DNA from 3 places in the Actinoallomurus sp. NPDC052308 genome. Region 2 is predicted to be linked to each of the others. Evidence: riboswitches for the same ligand, from Rfam matches in the RefSeq annotation. Region 2 holds a riboswitch; each other region holds the start of a gene.
The links. A riboswitch is a leader RNA that binds a small molecule or an ion and turns the genes downstream of it on or off. The one in region 2 is predicted to bind cyclic di-AMP.

Region 1: another riboswitch for cyclic di-AMP. It lies ahead of AB0L00_RS13685 (CHAP domain-containing protein); the one in region 2 lies ahead of AB0L00_RS34255 (C40 family peptidase).
Region 3: another riboswitch for cyclic di-AMP. It lies ahead of AB0L00_RS04885 (NlpC/P60 family protein); the one in region 2 lies ahead of AB0L00_RS34255 (C40 family peptidase).

The regions. Positions count from the first base shown of each region.
Region 1 covers NZ_JBFAUM010000003.1:499,127-506,400, reverse strand. Annotated here, with positions in the region: gene AB0L00_RS13695 (phosphoadenylyl-sulfate reductase) at 1-303, shown strand, start outside; gene AB0L00_RS13690 (sirohydrochlorin chelatase) at 285-1,058, shown strand; cyclic di-AMP (ydaO/yuaA leader) riboswitch at 1,584-1,730, shown strand; cyclic di-AMP (ydaO/yuaA leader) riboswitch at 1,838-1,979, shown strand; gene AB0L00_RS13685 (CHAP domain-containing protein) at 1,992-2,744, shown strand; gene AB0L00_RS13680 (hypothetical protein) at 2,893-3,489, shown strand; gene AB0L00_RS13675 (TetR/AcrR family transcriptional regulator) at 3,610-4,293, shown strand; gene AB0L00_RS13670 (isovaleryl-CoA dehydrogenase) at 4,280-5,887, shown strand; gene AB0L00_RS13665 (trehalase family glycosidase) at 6,060-7,274, opposite strand, start outside.
Region 2 covers NZ_JBFAUM010000021.1:86,859-94,132, reverse strand. Annotated here, with positions in the region: gene AB0L00_RS34265 (NlpC/P60 family protein) at 1-630, shown strand, start outside; gene AB0L00_RS34260 (NlpC/P60 family protein) at 643-1,641, shown strand; cyclic di-AMP (ydaO/yuaA leader) riboswitch at 1,925-2,094, shown strand; gene AB0L00_RS34255 (C40 family peptidase) at 2,152-2,655, shown strand; gene AB0L00_RS34250 (hypothetical protein) at 2,769-4,106, shown strand; gene AB0L00_RS34245 (M48 family metallopeptidase) at 4,103-5,497, shown strand; gene AB0L00_RS34240 (acetate uptake transporter) at 5,578-6,237, opposite strand; gene AB0L00_RS34235 (glycosyltransferase family 4 protein) at 6,417-7,274, shown strand, end outside.
Region 3 covers NZ_JBFAUM010000001.1:967,518-974,791, reverse strand. Annotated here, with positions in the region: gene AB0L00_RS04920 (M48 family metalloprotease) at 243-545, opposite strand; gene AB0L00_RS04915 (phosphatase PAP2 family protein) at 666-1,307, opposite strand; gene AB0L00_RS04910 (BlaI/MecI/CopY family transcriptional regulator) at 1,535-1,918, shown strand; gene AB0L00_RS04905 (M56 family metallopeptidase) at 1,915-2,889, shown strand; gene AB0L00_RS04900 (hypothetical protein) at 2,939-3,172, shown strand; gene AB0L00_RS04895 (BlaI/MecI/CopY family transcriptional regulator) at 3,169-3,630, shown strand; gene AB0L00_RS04890 (M56 family metallopeptidase) at 3,627-4,559, shown strand; cyclic di-AMP (ydaO/yuaA leader) riboswitch at 4,898-5,033, shown strand; gene AB0L00_RS04885 (NlpC/P60 family protein) at 5,039-6,058, shown strand; gene AB0L00_RS04880 (multicopper oxidase domain-containing protein) at 6,518-7,274, shown strand, end outside.

The sequences.
Region 1 (7,274 bases), on a different contig from region 2:
GAGCCGTACCTCGCGTGGATCACGGGGATCCGGCGCGAGGAGACCTCGCACCGGCGCGGCGCGCGCGTGGTCGAGTGGAACGCCGCGCGCGGCAAGGTCAAGGTCAACCCCCTCGCCCGCTGGAGCCAGGCCGACCTGCACGGCTACATCGAGAAGCACGGCATCCTGGTGAACCCGCTGCAGTACGACGGGTACCCCTCCATCGGCTGCGAGCCCTGCACCAAGCAGGTCGCGCCGGGCGAGGACCCGCGCAGCGGACGCTGGGCCGGCACCGGAAAGACCGAATGCGGCATCAACCTGTGAGAGCCGGGAGCAGCCGGGCGGCGGTCCCCCTGGTGGCGGTGGCCCACGGGAGCCGTGATCCACGTGCGGCGGCGACGGTCGAGGAACTTCTTGATCTTGTACGTCGTTCCTCGGGGGTGCGGGTCGTGACCTCGTATCTCGACCACGCTCCCCCCGCACCGGGGCAGGCGCTCGGTGGTCTCGTCGGAGAGGGGGCCGACGAGGCCGTCGTGCTCCCCCTCCTGCTCACGGCCGCCTATCACAGCAAGACCGACATCCCCGGCGCGCTGCGGGAGGCTCGGGCGGCCCACCCGCAGCTGGCGCTGCACTACGGCGCCACGCTCGGCCCCCACCCGCTGATGACGGGCGCCCTGGAACGGCGGCTCGCCGAGGTGGGCGTCCGGCCGGACCCGGAGACGGCCGTGGTGCTCGCCGCGGCCGGCTCCAGCGATCCGGCCGCGAACGCGACGATCGGCCGGATGGCGCGCGACTGGGGCGGCTGGCGCGCCGTCGTCCCCGCGTACGCCTCCGCGGCCCGTCCCACGCCCCCCGAGGCCGTACGCGCGCTGTACGCCGCGGGGGCGCGGCGTGTGGTGGTGGCGTCGTACTTCCTGGCCCCGGGCTTCTTCGCGGACAAGGTGCGGGACGAGTCCCTGGCGGCGGGCGCCGTGGCCGTCTCACCGGCTCTGGGCGCCGCTCCGGAGCTGGCGGAGATCGCCGTGCAGCGCTATCGCGAGGCCCTCGTCCGGGCCGACCTCGTCGCGGCCGCGGGCTGAGCGACCTTCCTCCGGCCGGCCGGACCCCCGCACCGGGCCTCTCCTCCGGCCGCCCGGACCCCGCGCCGGGCCTCTCCGCGGCCGCCGGAACACCGGGCCCGGCGTCTCCTCCCGCCGCCCGGGACGCCGGGCTGAGCGATCTTCTTCGACTGGCCGCGACGCCCTATGCCGTAAGGCTTTTCGGCCCGTCCGCAATTATGATCATTTCCAGGGTTCGTGATTCTTTTTCCTTATCCGGAAATTGATCACGGCAGGCCATGGCGCAATAACGATCACTTATTCCAATGGATCATGTGAGCCATGTCGCAAACCTGGGGTATTTGGCCCGTCGGTATTTGTCTGCTATGTTCGCCTAAGTCCGGCGGACGCCCCCCATGCGCCTCCCGGACGCCCGCCGGTGACGGCCGGCCCACCAGCGCGAACGGCGCGGCGCGAAGAAGCGTGTGAGGGCCTCCGTGAAGACCGGACGGTTCATATCCAATATCACGCCACTCCCGTGGAGAACCCTTTGATCCATATGGAGCGGGAGCGGCAACGTCGAGTCCGTGAAGATCACGGAGCCGGGGACCCACAAGAAGTCCCGGGGTGAATCGGTACACCTGTCGTGCCGTAGGGCGACTTCCACGCCCGAACCCGTCAGCTAACCCGGTAGGCGGCTGGAAGTAAGGAGCTTAAGAACCTCGTCCGCGAGTCCTCCCTGACCTGAATATCCGGTCGTTCGTCCCTCCCCTGGGACCGTACGGCCAGACCCTGTCTCTTTGTTCGTGCCGTCCGCGTAAGCGGGCGACCCGCTGAATCCGCACATCGCGGAACCGGGGACCCACAAGAAGTCCCGGGGTGAATCGGCACGTCTCTCGTGCCGTAGGGCAGCTTCCACGCCCGAACCCGTCAGCTAACCCGGTAAGCGGCATGGAAGCCGAAGGAGTACCCCCCGTGTCCCCTCGACACGCCAAACCCCGCTTTGCACCGAAGAAGTGCCTCACCGGCCTCGTCGCCGGTGCCGTGACCGCCGGCGCGGCGGCGATGGCCGTCGCCACCGCCGCGCCCGCCGTCTCCGCGCAGACCCCCACCGCGTCCCGCTCCGCCGCCCACCAGGCTGGTCAGGTACCCGCACCTGGTACGGGTAAGGCGAAGCACGCCCGCCCGGTGAACGACAACCCGCACATCAAGGTGCACACCGTCGCCGAGCAGAAGGCGAAGAAGCTGCCCACCGCGGCGGACGTCGTGAAGCTCGCCACCTCCCAGGTCGGCACGACCGAGGACGCGACCGGCGGCAGCAAGTTCAACCAGTGGTTCATGACCACCCCGTACGCCAAGGCCGGCGCCGCGCGCGACGGCGGGTCGGTCAACGACTACGCCAACGCCTCCTGGTGCGACATGTTCGTCACCTGGGTCGGCGACCAGCTCGGCGTCAAGGGCATGGGCGGCGACGCGTTCACCCCCTCCCACGCCAAGTGGTTCATCTCGCAGGGCCGCTGGGGCACCACTCCCAAGCCCGGCGCGGTCGTCTTCTTCTCCTGGAACGGCAGCGGCGTCGACAACATCGATCACGTGGGCCTGGTCATCAAGGACAACGGCGACGGAACGATCCAGACCGTCGAGGGCAACACGGACGACGCCGTGAAGGTCCGGACGCGTAACACCTCCACCGTCGTGGGTTACGGCTACCCGGAGTACCCCCAGTAATTCACCCGTCGGCGCGTGCCGTGCCGCCGTCGGCGACGCGGCACGTGCCGCCCCCTTCCCGGGTCGCTCCCCGGATCTCTCCTCACCCTCCCCCGGTACCTCCATGCCCTCATCCCCCTATGCCCCCATGCCCCCCGAAAGGAAAGCGATGATCAGGTTCTCGACCAAGGCCATCGCCGGTATCGCCGCCGGTGTCGCTCTCGCCGGCGGCGGCGTGACCACCGCCCTCGCCTACGGCGGTACCTCGGAGGCGGCGTCGGCGCCGCAGGCGCAGAACGCCCCCGCCCAGGCCGAGAAGCGCGTCGACAGCGCCGCCCAGGACCGGATGCTCGTGGCGGTCAAGAAGGACAAGGACCCCAAGAACGCCAAGAAAGACGCCAAGGCGGCGGCCCTGCCGGGTGGCGTCTCCACCGCCACGTCCTTCTGGGACCCCTCGACGGCGTCGGGCAAACCGATGTCGTACCACACGATCGCCAGCCCGTACTGGCCGCTCGGCACGAAGGTGAAGATCACCTACAACGGCAAGAGCGAGATCGGAGTCGTCGATGACTTCGGCCCTGCGGAGTGGGCGGTCGCCCAGCACAACCCGCCGGCGCTCATCGACCTGTCGGAGAAGATGATGCAGCACCTCACCGGCACCGCCTCGAACTCGATCACCATCAAGTTCCAGGTGCTGGAGCTGGGCAAGGGTGGCGTCTACCGCCACTCCGGCACCGGCTACGACACAGCCACCGGCAAGGCGTAACCCGCTCCCCCTCGCCTGCCGGCCGGACGGCGCGGGATCCCCTCTCGGGATCCCGCGCCGTTGTTCTGTCTCCGGTGACGAGGCTTGCCGGGAAGGAGTGAACTGAGGTTCAATCCTTGTGTGCCGTACCGCCGTACGCCCCGCGTCGAGGCCCGGCTCAGCGCGTCGCGGGAGCGCATCCGCGCCGCCGCGCTGGCCGTCGTGGCCGAGCGGGGCTACGCCGGATGTTCGATCGCCGCCGTCGCCCGGCGGGCGGGGGTGGCGACCGGCAGCGTCTACCGCCACTTCCCGTCGAAGTCCGAGCTGGTCGCCGAGGTGTTCCGGGTGGCCTCACAACGCGAGGTGGACGCGTTCGCGCGCGCCGCGTCGCCGGCGCGGCCGGCGGCCGAGAGCGTCGCGGCGGTGATCGAGACCTTCGCGGGCCGGGCCCTGCGCGCCCCCCGCATGGCGTACGCGCTCCTCGCCGAGCCGGTGGACCCCGCCGTCGACGCCGAGCGGCTGGTCTTCCGCCGGGCGTACGCCGCCGTCCTCGCCGGGCTCATCGGCCGCGGCATCGCCACCGGTGAACTCCCCGACCAGGACGTCGAGGTCAGCGCCGCCGCGCTCGTCGGCGCCATCGGCGAGGCCCTCGTCGGCCCGCTCGCGGTCGGCGCGACACGGCCCGCCGACCCGTATCCGCCCGCCGGCCCGGCCTCGCCGACCCGTACGGACGCGGCGGCGCGCGACCGGGTCCGGACCGACCTGATCTTCAATCTCACCTCCTTCGCCCAGCGCAGCATCGGAGCGGTCAGTGCCAACACATGAGGTCTTCAACCAGGTCCCGCCGCTCATCGGCCATGACGTGGCCGACGATCCGGCTCTTCTCGACGGGATCTTCCGGGAGGGCGGTGGCTGGGCGGCCGAGGCCGTCCACGAGCTGGGCCGGCTGGCCGGCACCGAGCAGGCCCGGGAATGGGGCCGGCTCGCCAACGAGCACCCGCCGGTGCTGCGGACCCACGACCGGTACGGCCGGCGCGTCGACGAGGTGGAGTTCCACCCGGCCTGGCATGAGCTGATGCGGGTCGCCGTCGGCCACGGGCTGCACGCCCGCGCCTGGACGGAACGCTCCGGGGCGCACGTCGCCCGCGCGGCCAAGTTCTACGTCTGGCGGGTCGACGCCGGGCACGGCTGCCCGATCTCGATGACCTACGCCGCCGTACCGGCGCTGCGCCACGCGCCCGAGCTGGCCCGGCAGTACGAACCGCTGCTGACGTCCGACACGTACGACTTCGGGCTACGGACCCCGGCGGACAAGCGCGGCATTCTCGCCGGCATGTCGATGACGGAGAAGCAGGGCGGGTCCGACGTCCGGGCGAACACGACGCGGGCGGTGCCGCAACCCGACGGCACGTACCTGCTGACCGGCCACAAGTGGTTCACGAGCGCGCCGATGTGCGACGTGTTCCTCGTCCTCGCGCAGGCGCCGGAGGGCCTCACCTGTTTCCTGCTGCCCCGCGTGCTGCCCGACGGCACCCGCAACGCCATCCGCCTGCAGCGGCTCAAGGACAAGCTGGGCAACCGTTCGAACGCGTCCGCCGAGGTCGAGTACGAGGAGGCGGTCGCCTGGCGCGTCGGCGACGAGGGGCGGGGCGTCCGCACCATCATCGAGATGGTCAACATGACCCGGCTCGACTGCGTCGTCGGCGCGGCCGCCGGGATGCGCGAGGGCCTCATCCAGGCCGCCCGCCACGCCGCGCACCGGCAGGCCTTCGGCCGGTACCTCGTCGACCAGCCGCTGATGCGCAACGTCCTGGCGGACCTGGCCGTCGAGTCGGAGGCGGCGACCGTGCTGATGCTCCGCCTGGCGGGGGCGACCGACCGGGGTGAGACCGCGTTCAAGCGGCTCGGGCTCGCCGTGAGCAAGTACTGGGTCTGCAAGCGCTGGCCCGCCCACGCCGCGGAGGCCCTGGAGTGCCTCGGCGGCAACGGCTACGTCGAGGACTCCGGCATGCCGCGGCTGTTCCGCGAGTCGCCGCTCAACGGGATCTGGGAGGGCTCGGGGAACGTCTCGGCACTCGACGTGCTCCGCGCCATGGTCAAGGAGCCGGAGACCGTCGAGACGTTCTTCGACGAGGTCGGCCTGGCCTCGGGCGCGGACGCCCGGCTGGACGCCGCCGTACGGGAGGTCAAGGACTCCCTCGCCGACGTCGCGACGATCGAGTTGCGCGCCCGGCGGATCGTGGAGCGCCTCGCCCTGGCGCTGCAGGGTTCGCTGCTGGTGCGGCACGGTCACCCGGCGGTCGCCGACGCCTTCTGCGCCTCCCGCCTGGACGGCGACTGGGGCCGGGCGTTCGGAACCCTGCCGGCCGGCGCCGACTTCGCCGCGATCATCGAACGGGCCCGCCCGAAGACCGGCTGACTCCGGTCGCCCGCGGCTTCGAAGGCCGGTCCCGCGGATGCCGGAGCCGCTCGCCACGGACGTGTCCCCGAGTCGCTCGCCACGGACGTGTCCCGGAGCCGCTCGCCATGGACGTGCACGGGCCCGCGGCCGGCCGAGGCCGCGGGCCCGTGATCTCACCGATCGGTCGCGCTCAGGCGATGCCGGGCAGCAGCGCCGCCGACCAGCTGAAGTTGGTGGAGTTCAGCGGCTCTCCGGTCAGCGGGTCGTAGTTCTCCATGATCGGACCGTCGCCGAGCAGACCGTCGGCCGACCGCCACAGCCGGTCCGCCGCCGCCGTGGCGTCCCTGCCGTAGCCGTACCGGCGCAGGCCGGCCAGCGCGAAGTACGCCTGGTCGAGCCAGACCGGCCCGCGCCAGTACTCCTGCGCGGCGAAGTACGGCGAGCTCTTGGCCACCGTCGGGAACGGCACCTTCGTGGCGAACTCCGCCGGGTCGGTCAGCCTGGCCCGGACCCGCGCCGCCTCGGCGTCGTCGGCGACGCCGGCCCACAGCGGGACGGCGCCCTCGATGCCCCGGCCCCGATCGACGAGCCGCCGGCCGGTGGTCAGGTCGGTGTCGTAGAAGAAGCCGGTCGCCGGGTCGTACATCTTGGCCCGGATGGTCGCGGCCAGCGTCCGCGCCTGCGCGGTGTACCGCGCGGCGTCCGCCCGGTGCCCGAGCCGCGCGGCGATGGCCGCCAGGTAGCCCTTCTCGGCGACGAGGTAGGAGTTCAGGTCGACCGACTCCTGGTTGAGCGAGTAGCCGACCAGGCGGCCGTTGGCGTCGCGGTTGTCCACCACGCTCGTGCCGAGCGCGGCGTCGAAGCGCGGGGCGTTGTCCATGCCGCTCTCCCAGGCCGCCGCCTGCCGCCGCTCCTCGGTGCTGTCGTTGGCCGGGTCGACGGTGGCGCCGTACTCGGCCAGGCCGTCGTGGTCGTGGTCCCGGTCGCGGTACCACCAGTCGTGGTAGGCGACCAGCTTCGGGTACATCTCCTTGAGGAACGCGGTGTCGCCGTTCGCCCGGTAGACCTCCCAGACCGCCCAGGCGGCCAGCGGCGGCTTGGAGTTGCGCTCGTTCCAGTTGCCGCCGCCGCGCGCCGGGTCGTTGTAGAAGACGCAGTCGGGGATCATCCCGGCGTCCTGCGGGCGGGTCGGCGAGTCGGGGCGGACCTGGTAGTCGAACATCGACCGGATCTGCGACTCGGCGAGCGCGGGCGCGAACCGGGCGGTGCCGACCGCCTGCTTCCAGGTGTCCCAGGCCCAGAGCCCGCCGGTGAACCACTTGTAGGTGATCGACGGGGTGACGCCGTCGTGCTTGAGCATCCCGGCCGCGCCGCGCCAGTTGGTGATCAGCGTCTCGACCGACTT
Region 2 (7,274 bases):
TTCGCGCAGGTGTCCAAGAACCGCTCCACCGAGCTCACCCAGTTCCTCAACGCCGCCCAGTTGCTGCAGCGGCAGCAGGCGCAGGCCGAGCAGGGCACCACCGACCTGGTGCAGAAGAAGAACGCCCTCCTCGCCAAGAAGAAGAGCATCGAGAAGTCGGTCGAGCAGCAGAAGGCCCTGGTCAAGAAGCTGGGCCCGGCGGCGGACTCCGGTGGCGGCGGTGACACCGGTCCCGTGGCGAGCAACTGCGGCGGCGGCTACCAGGGCTCGGCGACCGGCAAGGCGCGGACCGTGCTCGAGTGGGCCTACAGCAAGTGCGGCACGCCGTACCTCTACGGCGGCACCGGCCCGCGGTACGACTGCTCCGGCTTCACGATGAAGGCCTACGCGGCGGCGGGCAGGACCATTCCCCGCGTCGTCCCGGACCAGTACGACGCCACCAGCAGGGTCACTCCCCAGTCCGCCCTGTCCCCAGGGGACCTGGTCTTCTTCGACAACCTCGGGCACGTCGGCATCTACGTGGGCGGCGGCAAGTTCATCCACTCGCCGCACACGGGCTCGTACGTCAAGATCGACAGCCTGAGCAACCCCTGGTACAGCTCGCATTACGTCGGCGCGGGCGCGCTCTAGGAACGGATCATCATGGCCAAGGAGCGTACGATCATGCCCAGGACCGGCCGCCGGTTCCTGACGACCGTCGGGTTCGTCGCCGTCGCGGGGCTCACCCTGCCGGTGGTTCCCGCGCACGCGGACCCCGGCTCTTCGCTGAGCGCGGCGAAGAAGGAGCTCGCGCAGCTGAACGACAAGGTCGACCAACTGAGCAACCAGTACAACCAGACCAAGGCGGACTGGAAGGCGGCCCAGAGCCGGGTCAACGCGCTGAGCAAGTCGGTGCAGGCCGAGCGCAAGACCTTCCAGCAGCTGCGGCTGCGGGTCGCGCAGCTCGCCGTCGACGCCTACAAGACCGGGGACAACGGCTCGATCCCCGAGCTGGTGAGCTCCAAGGACCCGGACGCCGTGCTCTCGCAGATGTCGGCGTTCAACCAGATCGCGCACAACCGGTCGGCGGAGTTCCAGCAGTACCTCGCCTCCGCGCAGCGGCTGGAGCGTGAGCAGGCGCTGCGCGTCCAGGCCGCCCAGCAGCTCACGGCCAAGAAGAACCAGCTCGAGGCGCAGCGCAAGCAGGCCAACGCGGCCATCCAGCGGCAGCTCAAGCTGGTCCGCAAGCTCGGCGCCGGCATCGATCCGGGCAGTTCCAAGGAGAACTGCTCGGTCCTCGCCTCGGGCAAGGCGGAGATCGTGCTGCAGTTCGCCTGCGCCCAGCTCGGCAAGCCGTACGTCTTCGGCGGCTCGGGCCCGAGCACCTGGGACTGCTCCGGGATCACGATGGTCGCCTACCGCAAGGTCGGCATCAAGCTCAACCACTGGGTGCCGGACCAGTGGGACGCCAGCCGCCGGGTCTCCAAGGCCGACCTGCAGCCCGGTGACCTCGTCTTCTTCCATGACCTCGGGCACGTCGGGTTCTACCTGGGCAACGGCAAGTTCCTGCACGCCCCGCACACCGGCGACGTCGTGAAGATCTCCAACCTCAGCGACGCCTGGTACACCTCGACCTTCATGGGCGGCGGCCGGCTCATCTGAGACCGACCGACAACTGAACAACGGACGCCGACAGGCCGGGGGGACGGACTCCCGGCCGGCGCACCGAGGCGCGGACCGGATCCGGTCGGCCTGCCGGCGTCGACACCTTTCGAATCTTCCGCACCGACGGTGCGGATCGCGGCGCACGCCATGTGCCGCTCGGCCGGAGGGGGCCTCGGTCAGCGGGGCGCGGTTCGACACGCGCCGTGCGAACGTGCCGCTTTCGGTCTGTCAGAGATGCAGAGAAACGGTCATCACCGAAGTGGCCCGACCGGGCCGCGGGTGACCGTGGACGCCTAATCCGTGGGCACACGGAGCCGGGGAACCGATCGCGCCGAAAGGCGCGGATTTCACGGGGGTGAATCGGGGCGCCTGTTCTCCCGCAGGCATGCCGTAGGGCGGCTTCCAGCCCGAACCCGACAGCTAACCCGGTAGGCGTAGTGGAAGGAGAGACCTCTGTCTCGCAACCCCTCGACCGCTTCGTCCCTGCGCCTCCGCCTCGCCGGAGGCATGGTCGCCGCGGGCGCGGTCCTCGCACCCGTCGCCCTGACGGCCACCGCCGCGCACGCCGCGGCCCCCCAGACGGCCGTCACCGTTGCCAAGGCGACGACGAAGCACAAGTCCTGGAGCCAGCGGCACAAGGTCGGTCTGAAGGCGGTCGCGATCGCCCGCAAGCAGATCGGCAAGTGGTACCGCTATGGGGGCGCCGGGCCCACGACGTTCGACTGCTCCGGTCTGGTGCAGTACTCCTACCGCAAGGCCGGCGTCCGGCTGCCGCGCACCGCGGGCCAGCAGCACCGTCACCTCAAGCGGCACATTCGCTGGAAGAACCTCGCGGCCGGTGACCTGGTGTACTTCAACGGCAACCAGCACACCGGGATCATCTCCAAGGTCGTCGGCCACAAGATCTACATGATCCACGCGTCGCACACCGGCACGCGGATCAAGCAGGTCCGGATCGACAACAACAGTTACTACAAGCACGCGTTCTACGGCGCGGCCCGCCCGTACTGAGCCGGGCCGTCCGCCGGACCGGCACGCCACGGTGCCGAGTCCGCTGATCACCGCCGGGGTCGTCCGCACGGACGGCCCCGGCGTTCTCAGTTTCGCCCGCTACCATCACGCGCATGTCATCGGCGGGCACCTGGCAGGGACGGGTCGCCGCGCTGACCGGGGTGGCGATCGCGCTGCAACTGGTCACCGCGGTCGGCTACGCGGCCCTGCACCGTGAGACGGGGCACGCGGCCGCCTCGTTGCGGAGCGCGGCCACGGTGCCCGCGCCGAGCCCTGCGACGGTGACGGCGCTGCTGCAACGCCGGTCCCGCGCCGTCCTCACTCATGACCGCACGGCCTTCCTCGCCACCGTCGACCCGTCGGCGCAGGCGTTCCGCGCCGGGCAGGAGACGCTGTTCGACAACCTGGCGAAGGTCCCCCTGGCGGCGTGGCGCGAGTCGCTCGCGGACACCCGTGCCGCGGCGGCCGCCGACGACGGCTGGACGGCGCGGCTGACGCTCACCTACCGGCTGCGCGCCTTCGACACGAAGGACGCCGCCTACACCCAGTACCTCACCTTCCAGCGGCACCAGGGCACCGGCTGGGTCGTGTCCGGCGACGGCTCCACGCACGGCCTGCGCGACGATCCGCAGATCTGGGACGGACCGGACCTGACCGTCATCCGCGGCAAGCGCAGCCTGGTCCTCGGCGAGGGCGGCACGGGGGTCGGGGACGGCACCGGAGTCACCGAGGGCGAGACGCGGACCGCCGAACTCCGCGACATCGCCCGGCGGCTGGACACCGGGGTCGGCCTGGTCTCGAAGGTCGTGGGCGACCGCTGGGCACGGCGCGTCGTGGCGCTCGCGCCCGCGACGGAGCAGCAGGCCGAGGAGCTCGTCGGGGACGTCCGGAACCTCGGCGACATCGCCGCGCTCGCGACCGTCAGCGGCGGCGCGGGCGAGGCCGACGGCGGCGTGGACCGCGTGGTCATCACCCCCACCGCCTTCGGCCGGCTGAACGGCCTCGGCCGGCACGTCGTCCTCACCCACGAACTCGTCCACGTCGCGATGGGCGGCGCCCGCGACGGCCACACGCCCATGTGGCTGGTCGAAGGGCTGGCCGACTACGTCGGCTACAAGGACGCCGGTGTCTCGACGCGGGCGGCGGCGCGCGAGCTGGCCGGTCTGATCTCCTCCGACGGCCTGCCGGCGGCGCCGCCGGGTCGGAGCGCCTTCACCGGGTCGGGCGAACGCCTGTCCGCCGCGTACGAGGAGGCGTGGCTGGCCTGCCGGATGATCGCGGAGCGCTACGGTGAGGGCAGGCTGGTCCGGGTGTACCGGACCGCCGCGGCCGTACCCGGCGACGCCGGCGACCCGCGCATCGAGGACCGCGCCCTGCGTGACGTGCTCGGCGTCGACGCGAGCCGGTTCGCCGCGCAGTGGCGGGCCTACCTGCGGAAGGAGCTCACTTGACGGAGGCCGGCGAGCAGGAGGGCGCCGGGTCGCCCGTGCGCACCGAGGCCGATCTCGGGTCCGCTCCCCGAGCGGAACCGCGCGGGGCGCCCCGGCGCGCCGCGGCCGTCGCCGCCGCGGCGTTGGGCGCGCTGCTGGTCGTCGTCGTGGCGGTGGTGACCCCCTGGCATCCGCTGTCCGGCGGGCGGGCCGCCGCGGACCCCGCGCTCGACTTCACGCGGGAGCAGATCGCGCGCAACGAGAGGTTCAGCGCGGCCATGGACGGTCCGGCGTACGCCGGGCTCGCCGCCGGCCTGGTGGTGGTCCTCGTCCTCGGCCTGACGCCCTGGGGCGCCCGGCTGCTCGGCAGGGTCGTCAGGCGGCCGTCCCCGTCGGACGCCAGGCCCGCGCCGTGGCGGTGGGGCCTGCGGCTGATCGCCGTCGCGCTGGTGCTGTCCGCGCTGACCCAGCTGGTCGCGCTGCCGTTCGGCGCGTGGTCGGAGTCGGTGCTGCGACGGTACGGCCTGTCGACCCAGGGCTGGGGATCGTGGTTCGGCGACCGGCTCACCGGGTTCGGGGTGAGCCTCGTCATCTGGATCGTCGCGCTGCTCGGCCTGCACCTGCTCATCCGCCGCTTCCCGCGGCACTGGTGGGCGGGCGCGGCCATCGGCGGCTTCCTGCTCGTCACCGCCGTCTCGTACGCCTACCCGGTGGTGGTCGAGCCGCTGTTCAACGACTTCACCTCGATGCCCGCCGGGCCGTTGCGCACGGACCTGCTCCGGATGGCGCGCGCGGACGGCGTACCGGTGAGCGACGTGCTCGTCGCCGACGCGTCGAAGCGCACGACGGAGCTGAACGCCTACGTCTCGGGGTTCGGCTCGACCCGGCGCATCGTCGTCTACGACACGCTCCTGGCGTCCCAGTCGCCGAAGGAGGTCGAGCTCGTCGTCGCACACGAGCTCGGCCACGCCAAGCGGAACGACGTGCTGACCGGCACCCTCGTCGGCGGCCTCGGGGTCGCGACCGGCGCCTGCGTCCTCTACCTGGTGATGACCTCGCCGCGCCTGCTGCGCCGGGCCGGCGTACGGTCGGCGGCCGACCCGCGGTCGACCGCGCTGCTGCTGGCCGCGGTCACCGTTCTCGCCCAGGCGGCGGCGCCCGCGCAGAACCTCGTCAGCCGCCACATCGAGGCACGGGCCGACGTGCACTCCCTCGAGCTGACGCGGGATCCGGCGACGTTCGCGGCGATGCAGCGGTCGCTCAGCCTCCGCAACCTCGACGACCTGTCCCCGAGCCCGTTCGCCTACGCGCTCTGGAACACCCACCCCTCCGGACCGGAGCGCATCGCGATGGGCCGCGCGTGGGCCCGCCTGCACCACGTCGCGGTGCCCCCGCCGAGCGTCCGTCCCTGACCGGGCCCGCGCCTCTCACCGCGTACGCCCCCGACCACGGCCGGCCGTGGTCGGGGGCGTACGGATGGTGAGCGCGGCGGTTACTGCGTGACCGGGGCCGTCTCCACGGCGCGAGGCCCGCCGAGCGGCCCGCCGACCGGCAGCGCGTACCGGCCGCCCATCCCGTTGACCACGCCGGCCGCGGAGGCGTACCAGGCGACCAGGGCGGTGAGGACGCCCACCCAGCCGCCGAACTTGATCACGCCGCTGCTGTGCGACAGGTTGCCGATGAACAGGATGACCTCGGTGAGCTCCAGGGTCAGGAACACCCCGAAGACCGCCGCGGTCACCTGGGTGCTCCACAGGAGCATGTACGTGTTGAAGATCGCGAACGCCAGCAGGATCCAGCCGAGGTCGTTCTGGATGAGGTGCTCCGGGTTCGCCTTCGTGGCCGCCGCCGTCGCCGCGGCCGTGGGCGCGACCCAGCGGACGTACAGCCCGAGGCCGATCCAGAACCCGCCGTAGGAGGCGAACGCGGTCGCGCCGAAGACGTTCCGGTTGCGGAACTCCCACATGCCGGCCAGCAGCTGGATCAGGCCGCCGTACGCGAACGCGTAGCCGAGCCAGGCGTCCGTGCCGTCGGTCCACCCGGCGTTCTTCGCCGAGAGAAGGAAGGTGGTCAGCGCGAACGCCGCCAGCCCGAGCGGGGCGGGATCGGCGATCGTGGAGAGGGGGGTCGGGGGTCGGGGGGTCTCGGTCATGGGTGGCTCCTCCTCGTCGTGAAGCTCACCGCCGTGCCTCGTCGGGTCCGCCATGCACACTTCGCAGGCCGGGCGGGGACCGGGCGGCCAGGACGCGCGTAACCACATTAACTCCCTGTTTCGCTCTGGTCACGGGGCCGCGTAAAGGTGATCACAGAACACATGCGATGCTGACAACGATGGGGAAGACGCTCGTCCTGACCAACGACTTCCCGCCCAGGCCGGGCGGGATCCAGGCGTTCGTGCACAACCTGGCGGTCCGCCGGCCGCCGGGATCCCTCATCGTGTACGCCCCCGCGTGGGAGGGCGCGCCGGAGTTCGACGCCGCACAGCCGTTCCCGGTGGTCCGGCACCCCCGGCCGCTGATGCTCCCGGTCCCGTCCGTGCTGCGGCGCGCCGCCGAGATCGTCCGCGCGGAGGGCTGTGACTCGGTGGTCTTCGGCGCGGCGGCGCCCCTCGGGCTGCTGGCCCCGCGCCTGCGGCGGTCCGGCGTCGAGCGGTTCGTCGGGATCACGCACGGTCACGAGGCGGGGTGGGCGGCGCTGCCCGGGTCGCGCCGGTTGCTGCGCCGGATCGGGGACCAGGTCGACGTGCTCACCTACCTGGGCGAGTACACCCGCAGCCGGATGGCCCGCGCGCTGTCGCCCGCGGCGGCGGCGCGGATGCGGCGGCTGGCCCCCGGTGTCGACGAGACGGTGTTCCGCCCCGGCGCCGGGGGAGAGGAGATCCGGGCCCGGTACGGCCTGGCGGACCGCCCGGTCGTGGTCTGCGTCTCCCGGCTGGTCCCGCGCAAGGGGCAGGACGTGCTGATCCGCGCCTGGCCGCAGGTGCTGCGGGCCGTCCCGGACGCCGCCCTCCTGATCGTCGGCGGCGGCCCCTACCGCACCACCCTCGACCGGCTCCGCGCCGAGCTGGGCGTGGCGGACGCCGTGCGCCTGACCGGCACGGTCCCTTGGGAGGAGCTTCCCGCGCACTACGACGCCGGTGACGTGTTCGCCATGCCCTGCCGGACCCGCCATCGCGGGCTCGACGTCGAG
Region 3 (7,274 bases), on a different contig from region 2:
GGCAGGGCTCACATCTGCCCATCGAATACCCCCACAGGGTATTCGATGGGCAGAGTCGGTCGTAGGCACCGATCAACGACGAGCAGGGGGAGAAAGCGATGAACACCCCGCCAGGCTCGGCATCTTCAGCCTCGAGCTGGCGGCGGTGTTCGGCGCGGCACTGGGGCCGGCCCCGTCGGGGCCGAGGAGAAGCCGCACACCGCGCACGGCGGCGTGGACCACGGCAGTACCGGTCACGGCGGTCATGGAGGCGCGTTGTGGTAGCGGTAGTGCCGGTGACGCAGGTGGGCGGTCTCATGCGCGAGCAGGACGCGGCGTTCGTCTGCGTTCAGGGTGCGCAGCGTGCCGGTCGACACCGCGATGCGGCCGTGGTCTTTGCGGCCGGCGGGGACGGCGAACGCCTCGATCGCGGGCTGGTCCAGGACGACGAGGCGGCCGGTTCCCGGGCCGAGCCGGGCGCAGGCGCGCCGCGCGCGGCGAAGAGCGGCGACGCGGCGTGCGGTGATCCAGACGACGGCGGACGCCAGCGTCGCCAGGGCGAGCATCGCGAGTTTCGCGGCGACGGGCGAGACCGGGTCGGCATGGTGGAGGCGGTCGCCGGACCAGGCGCCGACGGCGGCGACCAGGGGAAGCCGTCCGATGAGCGTCGCGGACAGCAGCGCGTTTCAGGGAGTGGTGTGGGCGCCGGCGGGCGCGGCGGTCAGCGCCGGTGCCAGGACCCCGGTGCGCAGGTGGGCGACTAGGGGGGCGGTGAGGCGGCCCAGGGCCTGGCTGAGGAGGTAGGCGACCGGCAGGGCCAGGAGGGCTGCGCCGATGACATCGTGGGGGTAGTGGTCGCCGAGGTAGACGCGGGTGAAGCCCTCGAAGACGGCGAACGCGGCGGCGACGGCGGACAGGCGGCGGTCGAGCAGCCACAGCGCCGCCACCGCCGCCGCGGCGACGGTGGCATGGCCGCTCGGAAAGGCGTAGTCGGTGCGGACGGGGCAGGCGGAGACGAAGTAGTCGTGCGGCATCGAGTAGCACGGCCGCACCTCGGTGATCAGCTTCTTGGCCACCTCGGCGACGGCGAAGGCCACCGCGACGGCAACCGGCGCCGCCAAGGCCAGGGCCATGGCGTGGGTGTCGCGACGCCGGGCGTTCCACCAGCCGACCAGCATGAGCACCGCGAACACCCCGAGGCCGGCGTTGGTCCACACCTCCAGCGGCGTGTTGAGCCACCGGGTGTCGCGGGCGATGTCGGTGATCGCGGTGAACAGCGAGCCATCGATGCCGGAGCCGTCGAAGGCGAGCACGGAGTGGACTGTCATCGAGGATGATCTCCAGAAGCTGAGGAAGGCCGCAGACCGGACCAGGCGAGCCACCCAGCCGAAATCCACAGACTCGTAGAAGCTCAGGGACGGTGCCGGTTTCCGGCGGCACGCCGGCCGGGGTGTGCCACGCCCGGCCGGCGTGACAGACTCGACGGCGCACCGACTTCTACACACTCGTAGAAGTTCTACAGGACTGTAGAGGATGAATGGAGGGCGGCCAACTCGTGAACGCCCCGCACGCTCCGGGGGAGCGCAGACCGGGCGGCGCGCTGGAGGCCGAGGTCCTCGGCCTTCTGCAGTCCTCCCCCCAGCCGCTGACCCCCGGGGAGGTCCTCCAGGGCCTGGGTGAGGATCTGTCCTACAGCACGGTGGTGACCGTGCTGTCCCGGATGTTCGACAAGGGCCTGCTGCGGCGCGGCAAGCAGGGCCGGGCGTACGCGTACGCACCGGTCGCCGACGCCCACGGGCTGACCGCTCGGCGGATGCGTCAGGTGCTGGAATCCGACTCCGACCGGGAGGCGGTCCTCACCCGCTTCGTGGAAGACCTGTCCGCCCAAGACGAGCACCTGCTGCGGCAGCTCCTCGGCGACCTGCCGGATCAGGAGTGAACAACGTGCTGATGCACCTGCTGGTCTACCTGCCGCTGCTGTTCCCCGTGGCCGCCGCGCCGGCCGCCCGGCCGCTGGCCGACCGCCTGGACCCACGGCTTGCGACCTGGCTCCTGACCACGACCGCACTCGCCCTGGCCGGCTTGAGCTGCGCGGCTCTGGGCGTCTTGGCCGCAGCCGGTGTGGTGCGCCTGCCGCCGGCGGCGTACGTGGGTCACTGGTCGGCGTCCACCGTGCGCAGAGGCGACCCCGTCTCCACGGTCGAGGCGGTCGCGGCCGCCGCCGTGCTGGCCGCCGCCGCGGGAGCCGGGCTGCGGATGCTGTGGCGGCGGATGCGGGCACTGGCCGCAGCCGCGTTCGAGGCCGCGTGCCTGCCCGGACGCGGCCAACTGGTCGTCGTCGACGACGACGCCCCCGACGCCTACGCGCTGCCCGGCCTGCCCGGACGCATCGTGGTCTCCACCGGCATGCTCGACGCCCTCGGCCCCACCGACCGGGAGGCCATGATCGCGCACGAACGCGCCCATCTGGCCTGCCACCACTACGCCTTCGTCGCCGTCGCCCACTTGGCCGCCGCGGTAAACCCGCTGCTGCGGCCGGTGGCCACCGCGGTCGCCTACACCGTCGAACGCTGGGCCGATGAGCGCGCCGCCACCATCTGCGGCGACCGCCGTCAGGTCGCCCGCGCGGTCGGCAAGGCGGCCCTGGCGACCGCCCATCGCCCGGCTCGCCGACGGCTGCCCGACGCCGTTCTCGGCCTGCTGGGGCGGCGGCGCGGCCCGCTCGCCGCCGCCGGGCCCGTTCCGCGCCGCGTCGCCGCCCTCCTCGCCGAACCCACCGCCTCGTCCACACCGCTGGGCGTGCCACTGCTGCCGCTGGCCGGAGCCGCCGCCGTGGTCGGCTCCAGCGCCCTGTGCGCGTTCGCCGCCGCCCACGACCTGCACCTGCTGCTCGAACTCGCAGGCGCCTGACTGGCGCCCGCCCATCCCGCCGAAACTCCGGACCTCGGGGAGAACGCCGGTGCCGACCACCACTCCCGACCAGGGCCGCACACCGGGCCGCGCCCAGCTGTGGCCGCTGTACGCGGCCGGCTTCACCACCGCGTTCGGCGCCCACAGCGTCGCGGCCAACCTGGGTCGCTTCACCACCGGCCACCACGACTCGGCCTCGCGCTGGGTGCCTACTCCGCCGGCGCTCGGCGCAGAGAGGCACCACCGGCCGGACGACCTCTCCCGCAAGCACCTCGCCGGGTGACGTGGCGTCCTAATGTGAAGGAAGCCCCGGTGATCGATAGGTCACAATGGTGCTGGCTCAGGAAGGGAGACGGACAGGTGGCGATCGCAGGGCCGCTTGAGCGAGCAATCATGGAGGCGCTGTGGGATGCCCGGGAGCCGCTGCTCATCCGTGAGCTGATGGAGAAGGTGAACGCCGGATCGGCGAAACGATCGGCGTACACGACGGTGCAGACCGTCGCCGACCGCCTTGTCCAGAAGGGGTTCCTCGTACGGACGGCCGACCGTAACGCCTGGCGGTACGCTCCGACGCGCAGCCGTGAGGATCACGTCGCGCAGGTGATGGCCGAGGCGCTGGCCGGCACCACCGACCGCGGTCCGGTCCTGGCCCGGTTCGCGGAGACCATCGACCCACAGGACGCTCACCGGCTCCTCGTGGAGCTCGCGCAGCGTTCGGCGCCGACGGAACCACGTCTGTGAGCCCGCTCGTCGGTCTTGGAGTGGTAACGGTCGCCCTCGCCCTCGGCGCGGGCCCGTTGCTGAGCCGGAGCGCCTGGTGCCAGCGCATCCCCCGTATCGCCGCCCTCGCGTGGTTGGGTGCCCTGGCGGGCGCACTCGCCGCACTGGTCGGTGTCGTCGTGCTCGTGTCCACCGGCCAACATGGCCTGGTGCACAGGGCGGCGGAATGGGCTGCCAATTGCTGGCACCATCACGACGGATCCGGTGGACCCGCGGCGTACGCCTTGAACGTGGCCCTTCTCGTCAGCGCCGTCCTCGCCACCTGCGTGACCGTCAACAGGTATCGGCGCACCGTCGCCCAGCGCCGTCGTCACCAGGAGGCGCTGCAGTTCGTCGTACGGCTCCCCGGTGACATCGACGATGTCTGCGTCCTCGATCACCCGGTGCCGGTCGCGTACTGCGTGCCATCGCGCAAACGTCCGATCGTGGTGAGCAGCGGTGCTCTCGACCAACTGGACGACGTTCAACTCGAGGCGGTCCTGGCCCACGAACGGGCGCACCTCCGCTACCGCCATCACCTCTTCCTCACGGCTGTCGACGCACTGGCGGCGGCGCTGTTCTGGCTGCCGACCTTCCGCCACGCGCGCCGTTGCCTTCCTCTCCTGCTGGAGATGACCGCGGACGACGTCGCCGCCCGACAGTGCGGTCGCCGTACCGTCGCAATGGCTCTTCGGAAACTGACCATCGCACCGAGCCCCCTCGGTGGGCTGGCCGCCCACAGCGGCGACAGGTCGGAACTCGATCGGCGCCTTGCCCGGCTGGAGACGCCGCCTCTCGTCGTCGACGAGGCTCGTCTGCGGCGCCTTACATGGGTCACGGCGATGAGCTCGGTAGCGCTCCCGACCCTGATCTCAGCAGGCTGGCTGGCCTCGCTCCCGCTGTTCTGCTGATCGGGACACCAAGACGACGCCGCTCGCGGCGACGGTCGCACGGACGACACCGACACGGTCCGCGAAGGTGACACCTTCGGCATAGGAAGCCGCTACCTCCGACGAATCTTAGGAGACTACGGCAGCTCGCCGAGGAGCTCGGGCCGACGTTCGCGTCGAAGCGAAGGCAGGAATTCCTCGTCAACCACGGAGTTCGCCGTCGTCATCACGCGAGAGCTTCAACATCTAGGCGGCCACGTCGGTCTTAGCGCTTACCGAATCACCTCGTCAGGTAGCAGAAGATCGGTCAAACCTCCTACACTCCGTCAGAGATCGGCCGCCCCCTGCTTCACACGAGGCACGGCCGACCGCCGAATCCCGACAGGGAACCGGGGACCCGAGACTTCCGGGGCGAATCCGGACCGTACAGCGTCCGTAGGGCTACTCCGGCCCGAGCCCGACAGCTAACCCGGTAGGCGGCCAAGGAGAGGAGTTCTCACGTGGCGTTCTTCCGCCCGGTCACCAACGCGTACGCCGTAGGGCATCCACGGTGGCGTCGATCGCTTCGGCTGTGCGCGACCCTCTCGGTGACGACCGCCCTGGCTCTCACGGCGGTGCCGGCCGAGGCGAGCCCGAAACCGTCGGCCGCAGCAGCGAAGAAGGAGCTGGAGAAGCTCAACGGCCGGGTCGACAAGCTCGTTGATCAGTACAACAAGGTCAAGACAGAGCTGGACGCGGCGAAGAAGAAACTGAGTGCGCTCAATGGCCAGATGAAGGGCGAGCAGCGCGTCTACGAGAGGCTGCACTCCCGGGTCGCGCAGATCGCCTTCGATGCGTACAAGAGCGGAACCCTGGACTCGAGCGCCGCTACCCTGCTCGCATCCAAGAATCCCGACGCGGCGTTGAACCAGATGTCGGTGTTCACTCAGCTGTCGAACAACCGCGGCCAGGAGCTCGCGGCGTTCCTGGCCTCCACCCAGCGCCTGCGGCGCGAACACGCCGAGGCGCAATCGGCGTATCAGGCCGTGTCGCAGAAGGCCGCCGAGCTCAAGAAGCGCAGGTCCATCGTCGAGAAGGCCATCGCCAAGCAGAAGAGTCTGTTGCGCAAGGCCGGCGAACCCACCAGTTCACACGGTCCGGGCGGCACGTACAACGGACCCGCCTCGGGCCCGGCGCGCAAGGCGGTGGAGTACGCCTACGCCCAGCTCGGCAAGCCCTACATCTGGGGCGGCACCGGGCCGAAGGGCTATGACTGCTCCGGGTTGACGATGATGGCCTGGCGCGCCGCCGGCGTTAACCTCCCTCGCGTCGTCCCCGACCAGTACAACGCGACCCGGCACGTGGCAAGGGCCGACCTGCAGCCCGGCGACCTCGTGTACTTCCTCGGCATGGGTCACGAAGGCATTTACGTCGGCGGCGGCAACTTCATCCACGCCCCGAAGACCGGCGACTACATCAAGATCGTCAGCCTGTCGAACCCCTACTGGGTCGCCCACTACGAAGGTGCCAGCCGTCCGTAGGGGCTCGCACCCTCCGGTTTTGCATATGGCAGGAGCACACCGGAAGCCGACGCGTCTTCGGAAGGGACTCGGCCTCCTCCCCGCTCTGGTGACCGCCTGGACGTTCGGCATCGTCGGACTCGACTGGGGTGGTGCGATCATCGGGGTCGTCATCTTCGTCTGCGCAGTCATTCCCGGGTCGAAGAGCTCGCGCTAGGCGGGCTGCACCAATGCTCCCGGGCTCGGCGGCTTCGGCTCGCATCCGTACCGGCCCCTTGGCGTCCGACCTCGACCCCTGCCGTAACTCAGCGCCGCCAACGTCGTGGGCCGATGCCCTTGAGCCTCGCCACTCTCCGGGCAGCAGGGTGGAATCCTTGCCGCTCCAGAAGGGTCACATTCGTTGAGCGACGCCCCGGATCAGATGGATTCGCCGCTCCTGCTTAGGATCGCCTCACCTAATTCTTTGAGGACCGGTGAGGCGTGAATCTGACGACGCAGCTGGCGCTGGGCCTGGCAGCGGGCGGCACCATCTTTCTTGGCCTGTTGGCCGGACGCTGGCCTGTGCGTAACGCGACGCTGCGCACGGGACTGGGGATGCTGGCCGCAGGCATCCTCGTCTACCTCATGGTGGAGATCGTCGGCAACACCGCCGGGCAGGTGAGCACCAGCTGGCGTGACGCGGTCGGCGGCCATGCCAGCCACGGTCGAGCGTTCGGCCTGACGGTCCTGCTCGTTGTGGGATTCCTGATCGGCTTGGCCGGGCTCGCGTGGCTGCAGCAGCGCCTCGGCAGGCTGCTGACCCGCAACGCACAGCGCCGCGTGGAGCGCCGCGCTCGGCTCGCCGAGGCCGGCGAAGCGCCGACCGACACGACGGCTACCACGGCGGCGGCGACCCCGGGAGAGCAGCTCGCCTTGGCGATCGCCTCCGGTATCGGCCTGCACAATCTGAGCGAAGGCCTGGCCATCGGGCAGAGCGCCGCGACCGGACGCACCGCCCTCGCCGCCGGCCTGGTCATCGGATTCGCCCTCCACAACTCCACCGAGGGCTTCGGCATCGTCGGCCCACTGGTCACCGATGACACCCGTGTTCCCTGGCGCAAACTCGGCTTCTACGGCCTGCTCGGCGGCGGCCCGACGTTTCTCGGTGTGCTGCTAGGTGGGGTTTGGACCAGCCAGGCGGTCGATGTCTTCGTGCTCGCCGTCGCCGGTGGTGCCCTGCTGTACGTGATCGGCCAGC